DNA from 2 places in the Streptomyces sp. NPDC101776 genome. Region 1 is predicted to be linked to the other one. Evidence: riboswitches for the same ligand, from Rfam matches in the RefSeq annotation. Region 1 holds a riboswitch; the other holds the start of a gene.
The links. Region 1 has a riboswitch for thiamine pyrophosphate ahead of thiC (phosphomethylpyrimidine synthase ThiC). Riboswitches for the same ligand answer to the same signal wherever they lie in the genome.
Positions count from the first base shown of each region.

Region 2: another riboswitch for thiamine pyrophosphate. It lies ahead of thiO (glycine oxidase ThiO); the one in region 1 lies ahead of thiC (phosphomethylpyrimidine synthase ThiC).

Region 1 is NZ_JBIWMV010000004.1:242,270-249,159, forward strand. Features, by position in the region: gene ACIRRY_RS16300 (hypothetical protein) at 89-259, opposite strand; gene ACIRRY_RS16305 (serine hydrolase domain-containing protein) at 514-1,758, shown strand; gene ACIRRY_RS16310 (hypothetical protein) at 1,736-2,779, opposite strand; gene thiC (phosphomethylpyrimidine synthase ThiC) at 2,884-4,776, opposite strand; TPP riboswitch at 4,769-4,958, opposite strand; gene ACIRRY_RS16320 (YibE/F family protein) at 5,030-6,568, shown strand; gene ACIRRY_RS16325 (SsgA family sporulation/cell division regulator) at 6,789-6,890, opposite strand, start outside.
Region 2 is NZ_JBIWMV010000002.1:1,041,217-1,048,106, reverse strand. Features, by position in the region: gene ACIRRY_RS10480 (NAD(P)/FAD-dependent oxidoreductase) at 1-1,168, opposite strand, end outside; gene ACIRRY_RS10475 (hypothetical protein) at 1,201-1,551, opposite strand; TPP riboswitch at 1,604-1,715, shown strand; gene thiO (glycine oxidase ThiO) at 1,713-2,867, shown strand; gene thiS (sulfur carrier protein ThiS) at 2,864-3,064, shown strand; gene ACIRRY_RS10460 (thiazole synthase) at 3,068-3,862, shown strand; gene pknB (Stk1 family PASTA domain-containing Ser/Thr kinase) at 3,967-5,904, shown strand; gene ACIRRY_RS10450 (deoxyribonuclease IV) at 5,996-6,856, shown strand; gene ACIRRY_RS10445 (sulfite oxidase-like oxidoreductase) at 6,886-6,890, opposite strand, start outside.

The DNA.
Region 1 (6,890 bases):
GAAGAGTTCCAGACGTCCGGGGCCATGCGTACCTGGTCACTGTGTTGACTGACGATCAGCATGCCGTCGGCCGTCACGACCGCGATATTCACGCCGAAACCGCATTGCAGAAAATGCCGACCGCCTCCACCGCATATCGCGGTCCGTTCCACAGCGGTGCTCGGCCCTCTGCTTGCAGGCACGTGCTTTCTTCCTCGATCTCGGCCCGCCAGTCGACCATATCGGCGGGCAGCTCGATTTCCTGGTCCAGTATCTGCATGTGGACGGACTGCGCCGATATGGACGACTCCCCGTCACCTTCGACGATCAGAGCGGCCGGGCGACCTTGATCGCGGCACACGTGATCGCGCCTCTTCCGTTACAACGTCCAGCGGGGGCCCCGGCGACGGACTTCCAGGAGGCTACCTCGACCCCTCATGCGGAGGGCAGCCCCATCCTCCCCCGCGCCCGGATCCGGTTGGCTGGTGATCGTCACCGATCAGGACCGGACCAGGAGCAACGGGGGATTCCGCCATGCAGATGCCGTCGTCGAGGAAGACCGGCGCCGCCGTACTGGCAGCAGCACTGCTCGCACTGTGCTCACCCATCGCCGCGACCGCCACCACCGGACACCCGGCGCCGAGCCACCCCTCCCACACGTACGACGAGGCCACACTCCGGCAGGACCTGGCAGCCGTACGGAAGGCCGGCGGCGGCGATGTGAACGTGCTGGCCCGGGTCGACGGACCGAACGGCGCACCCCTCATGGCCCGCATCGGCACCCGCACGGCCGACTCCACCGCCCCGATCCCCTGGAACGCGCACTTCCGCGTCGCGAGCACGACGAAGACGTTCGTGGCGACCGTCGTCCTCCAACTCGTGGCGGAGAAGCGGCTGTCGCTCGACGACACCGTCGAGCACTGGCTCCCTGGAGTCGTCACCGGCAACGACGGCACCCGCATCACCGTCCGCGACCTGCTCCGCCAGACCAGCGGCCTCTACGACTACATCGACGACCCGGAGATCCAGGACCGCCTGATCAACCACTTCGACGAGATCCGCTACGACGCCACCCCGGCGGCCGACCTGGTCGCGGTCGCCATGAAGCACCGCCCGCTGTTCGTACCGCAGCCGGGCGGGGCCACTCAGTGGGCGTACTCCAACACCAACTACCTGCTGGCCGGGATGATCGCCGAGCAGGCCGGGGGCGCGAGCTGGCAGGACCTGGTCGCGCACCGGATCATCGCGAAGCTCGGACTGCGCGACACCTCCATCCCGGGGCTCAACCCGTTCCTCCCCGACCCGCACGTGAACGCCTACCTGACGACCGCCGACGGTCAGCGTCTCGACGTCACCGATCACAGCCTCCAGCACACCGCGGACTCCGGTGTGGTGAGCACCACCGCCGACCTGAACACCTTCTTCCGCGCCCTGGCCGACGGCAGGTTGCTCCCCGCCGCCCAGTGGCGCGAGATGCGGCAGACCGTCGAGCGGACCGACGACCCGGAGGACGTGGCCGAGATGCCCGAGGGCACCTACGGCCTCGGTCTGCGCAGGATCCCGCTCTCCTGCGGCGGTTTCTACTACACCCACGAGGGCGACGGAGCGGGCATCAACACGCGCCCCGCGGTGAGCGCGGACGGCAGCCGCGCGGTGACCGTCTCCCTCACGACCACCACCGCACCGCCGGACCTCGCCGCCCTCAACCGCGCGACAGGCACTCTCGTCGACCACGCCCTGTGCGCGAGGCCCACCATCAAGGACTCACCGCAGAGCTAGGCCACATCCGGTCGCCGTCAGCAGTCGGCAGTTCCGCTTCCTCCCCTTCCGGGAGGGCGATGATCGCGATGCTCTCCGGCTGGGCCACAGCGAGGCGGGTGCCGTCCGGGTGCAGGGCCGCAACGGGCGTCGGAATGTGGGTGACCCCGTAACTGCCTTCTCTCTGTGGCACCTCCACGGTGGGCCATTCCGCCACCACGGCACCCGTCGTGACATCGATCAGCCGCGGATGCCCGTACAGCGAGACGACCGTGTCGCCCCGCGCGATCAGAGTGCCGACGGGGAAATCGACCTTGCCGTGATGGATCCACCGCCTCGCGGAGAACGACCACACGCCCAACCGCCGTGGGCCCAGCGCAGGGCTCTCCTCGTCGTCGACGAGCCCGTCCCCGGTCGCCACGACCAGGCGGTCGTCGTCGAGCCAGCAGGCCGAGACGACCTCCGCATTGACGCCCGGTTCCGAGGGCAGCACGCCATGGCCGTCGAGCACGGCAGGGTCCGTCAACGCACTGGCCAGGTCGAAGACTTCGACAACCCCGTACGGATGCCACAACCAGCCGGCCGACAGTAGATGCGTCCCGCCCGGGCTCATCTCCAGCCGCGAGTGGAAGACGTCCCTCGGATGACGTTCGCCACCGGTGAGCCACTCTCCCGACTCCGCGTCCTCGATCTCGAGGACGTTGTACTCCTCCGGGCAGTGCACCAGAACCTCGCGGCCGTCCCGCAACACCCCGAGTGCCACCGCATAGTCGAAGACCTCGGCGTAGTCGTAGCTGCGGTCCAGCTCGCGGACGATCCGGTCACCGTCGAGCAGCAGCGCCTCGGTGCCACGCTCGGCATAGACAACGCAGTAGCGACCGGACGAGGAGACGACGCTCCGGTCGAAGGGCTCTCCGCGGACGACCGAGGCACCCTGCTCCACACCGTCAGGACCCCACCGGCGGCCACCCACCACATCGACCAGGTCATCGCCGTTCCACACCAGCGACTGCGCCTCGGCCGTCACCTTCAGAACGATCAAGACTCCACCCCCCTCATCCCCGTTATCCCCGTAATCCCCCTACGCACGATGGCGCCGCCGTGCCGAAGCCCCCCGGCCTCCGGCACGGCGCCAACCTACGGACGTCAGTGCGCCAGCGGCAGGTACACCCGGTTCCCGCTCTCCGCGAACTCCTTCGACTTCTGCAGCATCCCCTCGGCGACCTCCTCGGCCGTCGCCCCCGCGGCCGCCGTACCGCCGAACTGCGCCGTGATGCTTTGGCTGATCTTCATCGAGCAGAACTTCGGCCCGCACATGGAGCAGAAGTGTGCCGTCTTGGCCGGCTCCGCCGGGAGCGTCTCGTCATGGAACTCCCGTGCCGTGTCCGGGTCGAGGGCCAGGTTGAACTGGTCCTCCCAGCGGAACTCGAAGCGGGCGTCGGACAGCGCGTCGTCCCACTCCTGCGCACCTGGGTGCCCCTTGGCGAGGTCGGCTGCGTGGGCGGCGATCTTGTAGGTGATGACGCCGGTCTTGACGTCGTCACGATTGGGCAGGCCCAAGTGCTCCTTGGGCGTGACATAGCAGAGCATGGCCGTGCCCCACCAGGCGATCATCGCGGCACCGATGCCGGAAGTGATGTGGTCGTACGCAGGCGCGACGTCCGTCGTCAGCGGGCCGAGCGTATAGAACGGGGCTTCATCACAGATCTCCTGCTGAAGGTCGATGTTCTCCTTGATCTTGTGCATCGGGACATGTCCCGGGCCCTCGATCATGGTCTGTACGTTGAAACGCTTCGCGATCGTGTTGAGTTCCCCGAGCGTCCTCAACTCGGCGAACTGCGCCTCGTCGTTGGCGTCCGCGATCGAACCCGGCCGCAGACCGTCGCCCAGCGAGTACGTGACGTCGTAGGCGGCGAGGATCTCGCACAGCTCCTCGAAGTTCTCGTAGAGGAACGACTCCTTGTGGTGGGCCAGGCACCAGGCCGCCATGATCGAGCCGCCGCGCGAGACGATGCCCGTCTTGCGGTTCGCCGTCAGCGGTACGAAGGGCAGCCGTACGCCCGCGTGGACGGTCATGTAGTCCACGCCCTGTTCGGCCTGTTCGAGGACCGTGTCCTTGTAGATCTCCCAGGTCAGCTCCTCGGCGCGGCCGTCGACCTTTTCGAGCGCCTGGTAGAGCGGCACCGTGCCGATGGGGACGGGGGAGTTGCGCAGCACCCACTCGCGGGTGGTGTGGATGTTGCGGCCGGTGGACAGGTCCATGACCGTGTCGGCGCCCCAACGGGTCGCCCAGGTCATCTTCTCGACCTCCTCCTCGATCGAGGAAGTGACCGCGGAATTGCCGATGTTGGCGTTGACCTTCACCAGGAACCGCTTGCCGATGATCATCGGTTCGATTTCCGGATGGTTCACATTGACCGGCAACACCGCCCGCCCTGCCGCGATCTCCTCACGGACCACTTCGGGCGAAACGTTCTCCCGTACGGCCACGAACTCCATCTCGGGCGTGATCTCACCCCGTCGCGCGTAGGCGAGTTGCGTGACCGCCACGCCGTCCCGTCCACGCCGCGGCTGCCGTGGCCGCCCGGGGAAGACCGCGTCGAGGTTGCGCAGTCCACCGCGCGGCGAGGTGTGCTTGATCCCGTCGTCCTCGGGGCGGACGGGCCGGCCCGCGTACTCCTCGGTGTCGCCGCGAGCGATGATCCAGTTCTCCCGGAGGGGTGGCAGCCCCCTGCGGACCTCGGTGTCGACGAGCGGATCGGTGTACGGGCCGGAGGTGTCGTACAGCGTCACGGACTGCCCGTTGGTGAGGTGCACCTGACGGACCGGCACCCGCAGATCGGGGCGCGAGCCCGCGACGTACCCCTTGTGCCAGCCGATGGACTTCCCGGCATCCGCGGGCTCGGCCGCCTCCGTGGGCTGCTCGGCCGCCGCGGACTCCTCGGCCCTCGTCGGCTGCTCGGCCCGCGCCAATCCCTCGCCCGAAATGAGGCATTCGTCCTGGCTGAAGGCAGACGTGTGTGCGTCCTTGTTGGTCATGAGACCTACTCCCTACGCCGGCATTACCCGGTAACAGGTTCGGCGGTCGACGCAGCGGCTTCCGTCAGCCGATGTTTCATGTGAAACATCACTCGATTCAGGTGACGTTTCCCGTGAAACATCGCAGAGACGAAGGTCAGCGCCCTCTCAGCCCGGTGCTCCGAGCTCCCGCGTGTGCAAAGGTGCCTCCACGCTAGCGCCATAAGTGGCGCGGTGAACAGTGGGCCTCCGGCGTTCTTGCGATGATCGGGCGGTGACCACGACACAGCAGCCCCCGTACCCGCCGACCGGGCCGCCGCATGGCCACGATCACGGTCACGGCTCCGGAGGCGACCAAGGCCCCGGGTCCGGGTCCGGCGACGACCACGGTTCCCATGGGGACGGCGGGCACGGTTCCGGTGCGGGCGGCGGACACGGTCACTCACACAGCCATGGCCCCGCCGCCCCCGTCTCCCGTCACCTCCGGAAGGTCATCGCGGCGATCCTGATCCCGTTCACCGTGGCGGTCGTGGTCGGCATGGTGGTCCTCTGGCCCGGCGGCGCCCCCTCGCACAAGCGCACCGGAGTCGGCTTCGACCGGCAGACCCAACAGGCGACGGTGACCAAGGTCGTCAGCGTGAGCTGCGCGTCGGTGAACGCCTCGGGCGGCAGCGCGACCAGCGACACCTCCACCGCCGAGGGCTCCTCCGCGCAGCAGGAGGCGGGCGGCACCTGCAAGAAGGCCACGGTCACGGTCAGCACCGGCAAGGACAAGGGCCGTACGTTCACGGAGATCGTGCAGCCCGACCAGTCACGGCAGTTGCACCAGGGCGAGAAGGTCGTGGTCGCCTACGAGCCCTCCGCGCCCAGGGATCTCCAGTACTCGGTCACCGATGTGAACCGCAAGTTCCCGATGGCCCTGCTCGCTGGGATCTTCGCACTGGCCGTCGTGGTGGTGGGCCGGCTGCGCGGTGTCATGGCGCTGGTCGCGCTGGCCATCAGCTTCATGATCCTGAATTTCTTCATCCTGCCCGCGATCCTGCACGGCTCGAACCCGCTGATCGTGGCGGTGGTCGGATCGAGCGCCATCATGCTGATCGCCCTCTACATGTGCCACGGGCTGTCGGCCCGTACGTCCGTGGCGGTGCTCGGCACCCTGATGTCGCTGGTGCTGATCGGTGTCCTGGGCTCGGTGTTCATCGGCTGGGCCGCGCTGACCGGCAACACGGACGACAACACGGGCCTGATCCACGGGCTGTACCCGTCGATCGACATGAGCGGTCTGCTGCTCGCCGGCGTCATCATCGGCTCCCTCGGCGTGCTCGACGATGTGACGGTCACCCAGACCTCGGCGGTCTGGGAGCTGCACGAGGCCAACCCCTCGATGGGCTGGCGCGGGCTGTACCGCGCCGGCATCCGCATCGGCCGCGACCACATCGCCTCCGTGGTCAACACGCTCGTCCTCGCCTACGCGGGCGCCGCGCTGCCGCTGCTGCTGCTCTTCTCCATCGCGCAGAGCAGCGTGGGGGCGGTCGCCAACAGCGAGTTGGTCGCGGAGGAGATCGTGCGCACGCTGGTGGGCTCGATCGGCCTGGTCGCGTCGGTGCCGGTCACCACGGCCCTCGCGGCCCTGGTGGTCTCGGCGGACCGACCGGGACGGGAGGCGGTTCCGGCGGGCGCCGGTGCCAGTGCGGGTGCGACGGGTGCCGGTGCGGCTGCGGGGGGTTCGGCCACGTCGAGTACGGCCACGCCGGCGCCGGGCGCCAAGCCCGGCGCGGCGCGAGGCGGGAAGGGCCGTCGCCGCAAACACTGAGGCGGGCGGCGGGAGCGCCGTCGCCTCACAGGCTGAGGAGCGCTGTGGAAGGGCCGTCGCCGCACGGACTGAGACAGGCTGCGGGAGGCGTCGTCCTCCGAAAGCGCTGAGACAGACCCTGGGGAAAGGCCGCCGCACCGAGGCAGACCCGCGAGAACCGCCGTACAGAGCCGCGCAGAAGCGTTACGCCAGCCTCCCACCTCACACTCACGGCATCGCCTCAGCCCGCGCTCTGCTCCTCCGCCAGGATGCGGTCCAACGCCTCGTCGAGGTGGGTGTCGAAGTCCGCGAGGGCGCCCTCCTGACCGAGCGGAACCAGCCG
Region 2 (6,890 bases), on a different contig from region 1:
TCGCCGACTCGATCAGGCGGCGGCCCTGGGCCAGGTCACGGGGGCGGCCGACCGCCAGGAGGGCCACCAGACGGTCCTCGCGCAGCCAGCAGACGCTCCACGCCGGGGTGGCCGGGTCACCGCGCCACAGGGTGGTGTCGGCGGACCCGTGATGGCCGGCGTACTGGACGAAACGGCCGAACTGCTCCGACCAGAAGTACGGCACCGGGTCGTAGACCGCCGGGGTCTCCCCCACGATGTTCGCGGCGACCGTGCGCGGGCCCTGGAGGGCGTTGTCCCAGTGGTGGACCAGAAGGCGCTCGCCGTACCTTCCCGAAGGGAAGGAGGCGCAGTCGCCGACCGCGTACACGTCCGGCACCGAGGTGCGCAGCCCGTCGTCGGCGAGGACCTCGCGGTGCGCGCCCAGTTCGATGCCGGAGCCCGCCAGCCAGGCGGTGGCGGGGCGGGCGCCGATGCCGACCACGACGGCGCCCGCGGGCAGCCGGGTGCCGTCGTCGAGGACCACCTCGCCGGGTTCGACGTGCGCCACGCGTGCGTGGGTGCGCAGCGTGGCTCCGGCTGCGGCGTACCAGGCGGCCATCGGGGCGGCCACCTCTGCGGGCAGCGCACCCGCGAGCGGCCGGTCCGCGGCTTCCACGACGGTCACCGCGCAGCCCGCCTCGCGCGCGGCCGAGGTGAACTCGGCGCCGATCCAGCCCGCGCCGACGACCACGATGTCGTGCTGCCTGGTGAGCACCGGCCGCAGCCGCTCGGCGTCGTCCAGGGTGCGCAGCAGATGCACCCCGGGGATGCCGTCGGCGCCCGGCAGCCGGATCGGTTCGGCGCCGGTCGCGAGCACGAGGACGTCGTAGGGCACCGGGCCCTCGGCGGTGTCCAGTTCGTGGTCGGCGGGGCGCACGCCCACCACCTCGCGCCCGAGTTGGACCTCGATGCCGAGCGCCTCGAAGTCGACGTCGAAGGCGGAGCCCTCGGCCTTGCCGAGCAGGACGGCCTTGGACAGCGGGGGCCGGTCGTAGGGCTGATGGGGTTCCGCGCCGATCAGCGTGACGGTGCCGGTGAAGCCCTGTTCGCGCAGGGCGACCGCGGTCTGCACCCCGGCCATGCCCGCGCCCACGACGACCACGCGCCGTCCCGTCCCCGCGCCCTGTCCCCGTGTCTGCTCGCTCATCCGATCACCATAGACACCTGACAAATCGTCAGTCAGGGGGCGCGGTCAGTGACCTGTTCCACAACACTCGTCCCGCTGCCCGCCTGGGACTCCCACTCCCAGGTCTCCTCCAGGCGCACGCGGCCGTCGGGCAGCTCGACCACGTCGGACACGCAGTGCCCGCCGGACGTCGTCCCGTCGGTCTTCAACTGCACGTACCGGAAGTCGAGTCGGTCCCCCGCGCGCGTGCCGACGAGATGTCCGCGGACGACGTCGCCGCCCGTGTACTCGGCCCAGATCTCGCCGTCCCGCTCGTGGTACGCGAACCGGGTGCGGGTGCCGACCTGCCCCGGCGCCTGATCCTCGACCGGGGCGAGGACGAGACCGTCGAGCGAGCGGGCCATGGACGGAGGCTCCCTTACTGGGACATGGGGTACGGGCTAGGGTGGCCAACGTACAAGCACTCGCGGGAGTCCGGACGCACCGGGCTGAGAGGGAGGCTGGCGGCCTCCGACCGTAGGAACCTGATCCGGGTCATGCCGGCGAAGGGAGGGGCTGGACGCCCATGCCTACACGTACGTCAGACGTCCTCGTCGTCGGGGGCGGGATCATCGGCCTGGTCACGGCCTGGCGCGCGGCCCAGCGCGGGTTCGCGACGGCTCTGGTGGACCCCGAGCCGGGTGGCGGGGCCGCCCAGGTGGCCGCCGGCATGCTGGCCGCCGTCACCGAACTGCACTACGGCGAGCAGACCCTGCTCGCCCTCAACCTCGCCTCGGCGCGCCGCTACCCGGACTTCGCGGCCGAGCTGACCGACCTCACCGGCCTGGACCTCGGCTACCGCCGCTGCGGCACCCTCGCCGTCGCCCTGGACGCCGACGACCGCGCCCACCTCCGTGAACTGCACGCCCTCCAGCACCAGTCGGGGCTGGACTCCGAGTGGCTGTCCGGACGCGAGTGCCGGCGCCTGGAGCCGATGCTCGCGCCGGGGGTGCGTGGCGGGCTCCGGGTCGACGGGGACCACCAGGTCGACCCTCGGCGGCTGGCACGCGCGCTGGTGGCCGCCTGCGAGCGCGCCGGGGTCGTCCTCCACCGGACGTGGGCCGAGCGGCTGACCGTCGTACGGGAGCGGGCCGCCGGGGTCGTCACGCGCGAGGGCGAGACGCTGGGCGCGGACCAGGTGGTGCTCGCGGGCGGCAGCCTCAGCGGGCGGCTGGCAGGGGTCCCTGACGACGCCCTGCCGCCCGTACGGCCCGTCAAGGGGCAGGTGCTGCGGCTGACCGTGCCGGAGCGCCACGCGCCCTTCCTGAGCCGGACCGTGCGGGCCGTGGTGCGCGGCAGCCACGTCTATCTCGTGCCGCGCGAGAACGGCGAGCTGGTCGTCGGCGCCACCAGCGAGGAGCTGGGCTGGGACACCACGGTGACCGCGGGCGGCGTCTACGAACTGCTGCGCGACGCCCACGAGTTGGTGCCCGGGATCACCGAACTGCCGCTCACCGAGACCCGGGCCGGACTGCGCCCCGGGTCCCCCGACAACGCGCCGCTGCTCGGCCCGACCGCCCTGCCGGGGCTGCTGCTGGCGACCGGGCACTACCGCAACGGCGTGCTGCTCACACCGGTCACCGGTGACGCCCTCGCGCAAGCGCTGGCCACCGGTGAACTCCCGGACGAGGCACGCCCGTTCACACCGAAGCGATTCGCTCTCACGGAGTTGTCCGCATGAACGTCTCCGTCAACGGGGAGTCCCGGATGATCGATCCCGGCACGGCGCTCGACGCCCTCGTGCGGACCCTGACCCCGTCGCCCTCAGGCGTGGCCGCCGCCCTCAACGAAACCGTCGTCCCGCGCGCGGAGTGGCCCTCGACCGCCCTCTCCGAGGGAGACCGCGTCGAGGTCCTCACCGCCGTCCAAGGAGGCTGACCCATGGCCGACGATCCGTTCGTCCTCGGTGGCACGCCCTTCACGTCCCGACTGATCATGGGCACCGGGGGTGCGCCCAGCCTCGACGTCCTGGAGCGCGCGCTGGTGGCCTCCGGTACGGAGCTGACGACGGTCGCGATGCGGCGCGTCGACGCCTCCGTGCACGGTTCGGTGCTGTCCGTGCTGGAACGGCTCGGTATCCGCGTGCTGCCGAACACCGCGGGCTGCTTCACGGCGGGCGAGGCCGTGCTGACGGCCCGGCTCGCGCGGGAGGCGCTCGGGACGGCACTGGTCAAACTTGAGGTGATCGCCGACGAGCGCACGTTGCTCCCCGATCCCATCGAGCTGCTCGACGCCGCCGAGACGCTGGTCGACGACGGGTTCACGGTGCTGCCGTACACGAACGACGATCCGGTGCTGGCGCGGAAGCTGGAGGACGTCGGGTGTGCGGCGATCATGCCGCTGGGGTCGCCGATCGGGTCCGGGCTCGGGATCCGCAATCCGCACAACTTCCAGTTGATCGTGGAGCACGCGCGCGTGCCGGTGATTCTGGACGCGGGGGCCGGTACGGCGTCCGACGCGGCGTTCGCGATGGAGTTGGGGTGTGCGGGGGTGATGCTCGCGTCGGCGGTGACGCGGGCGCGGGAGCCGGTGCTGATGGCCTCCGGCATGCGGGCGGCTGTGGAGGCGGGCCGGTTGGCGTTCCGGGCGGGGCGTATCCCCCGTCGGTATTTCGCCGAGGCGTCCTCCCCGACAGCGGGACTGGCACGGCTGGACCCGGAACGCCCGGCCTTCTGAACGCCCTCTCCCCAGCGTGCGATCCGTCACAGGTCGGCTTCAGTACCGGCCCGATTCTGGCCGAAAAGACCGTGCTGTCAGCCTCGGCTCGTACACTCACCTGCGTGGATACGACCCTTCATGACCCTCTCGTCGGGCAAGTGCTCGACGGCCGCTATCGCGTCGACGCGCGGATCGCCGTCGGCGGGATGGCCACGGTCTACCGGGCCGTGGACACCCGCCTGGACCGGGTTCTCGCGCTCAAGGTGATGCACCCGACGCTGGCGGCCGACGCGCACTTCGTGGACCGGTTCATCCGCGAGGCCAAGTCCGTGGCGCGCCTCGCGCATCCGAACGTGGTGCAGGTCTTCGACCAGGGCGCCGACCGGTCGTACGTCTATCTGGCGATGGAGTACGTCGCCGGCTGCACCCTGCGGGACGTGCTGCGCGAGCGCGGGGCGCTGCAGCCGCGGGCCGCGCTGGACATCCTGGAGCCGGTGCTGGCCGCGCTGGGCGCCGCGCACCGGGCCGGGTTCGTGCACCGGGACATGAAGCCGGAGAACGTGCTCATAGGGGACGACGGCCGGGTCAAGGTCGCCGACTTCGGTCTTGTCAGGTCCGTGGACACGCATACCAGCACCACGGGGGCCGTGCTCGGCACGGTGTCGTATCTCGCGCCGGAGCAGATCGAGGGCAGCACCGCCGACCCCCGGGTCGACGTGTACGCGTGCGGTGTCGTCCTCTACGAGATGCTCACCGGCCAGAAGCCGCACGACGGGGACTCCGCCGCGATCGTGCTCTACAAGCACATCCACGAGGACGTCCCGCCGCCCTCGGCGCTCGTGCCGGGGCTGGCGTACGAGCTGGACGAGCTGGTCGCCACGGCCACCGCGCGCACCCCCGATCTGCGGCCCTACGACGCGGTCGCGCTGTTCGGGACGGTCCGCGAGGCACGGGCCCGACTGAGCGACGAGCAGTTGGACGCCGTGCCGCCGCAGGCGCTGACCTCGGAGCATCCCAACGCGGAGAACCGTACGAGTGTGATCCCGCGCTCGCTCACCGTGCCGCGTCCGCTGCCCGTCAACGAGGACGACGGGCCCGGTGACCCGTTCAACCGGACCAGCCGGTTCGAGAGCGGGCCGCCACTGGCGCCGCCCCGGCGACGCGAGGCGCGGCGGCCCCGGCGCGGGCTGCTGGCGGTCGTCGCCGCACTGCTGCTGATCATCGGGGTCGGGACGGGCGTCTGGTACATCAACTCCGGCCAGTTCACCGAGGTCCCGCTGCTGCTGGCGAAGACCGAGGCCCAGGCGAAGGAGCGGCTGGACGACGCCGGTCTCGACGTCAAGAAGGTCGACCACGCCTACAGCGACACCGTGAAGCGCGGCACGGTCATCAGCACGGACCCGGTGTCCGGCGCCCGTATCCGGAACAACGACTCCGTGGCCCTGACCATCTCGGACGGCCCGGAGACCGTGAAGGTCCCCGATGTGACGGGCCTCGCCCTGGGCAAGGCGCAGGCCCTGCTCAAGACGGACGGGCTGGCGGCCGGCATGGTCACCAAGGAGTTCAGCGACGACGTCCCCAAGGGCTCCGTGATCAGCACGGACCCCGAGGCGGGCACCACGCGCCACTCGGGCTCCGCGATAGCCCTGACCGTCAGCAAGGGCAGCGCGGTCGACGTGCCCGACGTCACCGGTGAGGACCTGGACGACGCGAAGGCGGACCTCCAGGAGGCCGGTCTCAAGGTGACGGTGTCCGCCACCCAGGTCACCTCGGAGTACGACGCGGGCCAGGTCGCCGAGCAGACCCCGGCCGGCGACAGCCAGGCCGCCGAGGGCGACACGGTGACGCTCACGGTGTCCAAGGGCCCGGAGCTGGTCGAGGTCCCGAGCGTGGTCGGCGCGACTGTCGACGCGGCGACGAGGCTCCTGGAGGAGTCCGGCTTCAAGGTCAAGGAGGACCGCGGTCTGCTCGGCCTGTTCGGCGACACCGTGAAGAACCAGTCCGTGGACGCGGGCGAGCAGGCCCCCAAGGGGTCGACGATCACGATCGAGATCCGGTGACGGGGGCGGCACGCGCGCGTGACACCCTGGACGGGTGAGCAGCGAGTCCCCCTCCAGCACCCCCGCGTTCCCTTCCGACGCCCCGTCCCGCATGCCGTCCCGCAACCCCGTCGGCGGCCATGTCCCGGTCGCCGGCGGTCTGCACTCCGTGGGCCTGTCCTACGCCCGTGAGCTGGCCGCCGAGACCGTGCAGGTCTTCGTCGCCAACCCGCGCGGCTGGGCCACACCGGTCGGGAACCCGCGCCAGGACGAGGAGTTCCGCGCGGTCTGCGAGGCCGAGTCGATCCCGGCGTACGTGCACGCCCCGTACCTGATCAACTTCGGCTCGCACACCGAAGCCACCGTGGAGAAGTCCGTCGAGTCGCTACGGCACTCGCTGCGGCGGGGACGGGAGATCGGCGCGCTCGGGGTGGTCGTGCACACCGGGAGTGCGACAGGTGGGCGGGAGCGGGCGGTGGCGCTGGCCCAGGTGCGGGAGTATCTGCTGCCGCTGCTGGACGAGTTGACCCACGACGACGATCCGTTCCTGCTGCTGGAGTCGACGGCCGGCCAGGGTTCCTCGCTGTGCTCGCGGACCTGGGACTTCGGGCCGTACTTCGAGGCGCTGGACGCCCATCCGAAGCTGGGCGTGTGCCTGGACACGTGCCACATCTTCGCCGCCGGGCACGATCTGACGGGCCCGAGCGGTATGCACCAGACCCTCGATCTGCTGGTGGACACGGTGGGCGAGGGACGGCTGAAACTGATCCATGCCAACGACTCCAAGGATGTCGTCGGCGCCCACAAGGACCGGCACGAGAACATCGGGTCCGGCCATATCGGCGAGGACCCGTTCCGCGCGCTGATGACCCACCCAGCGACCGCGGGCGTACCCCTGATCATCGAGACGCCCGGCGGCAAGGAAGGGCACGCGGCGGACGTGGAGCGGCTGAAGAAGCTCAGGGACGCGTAGCCCCGAAGGGTCGGCGACACTGCGGGGTCCTACA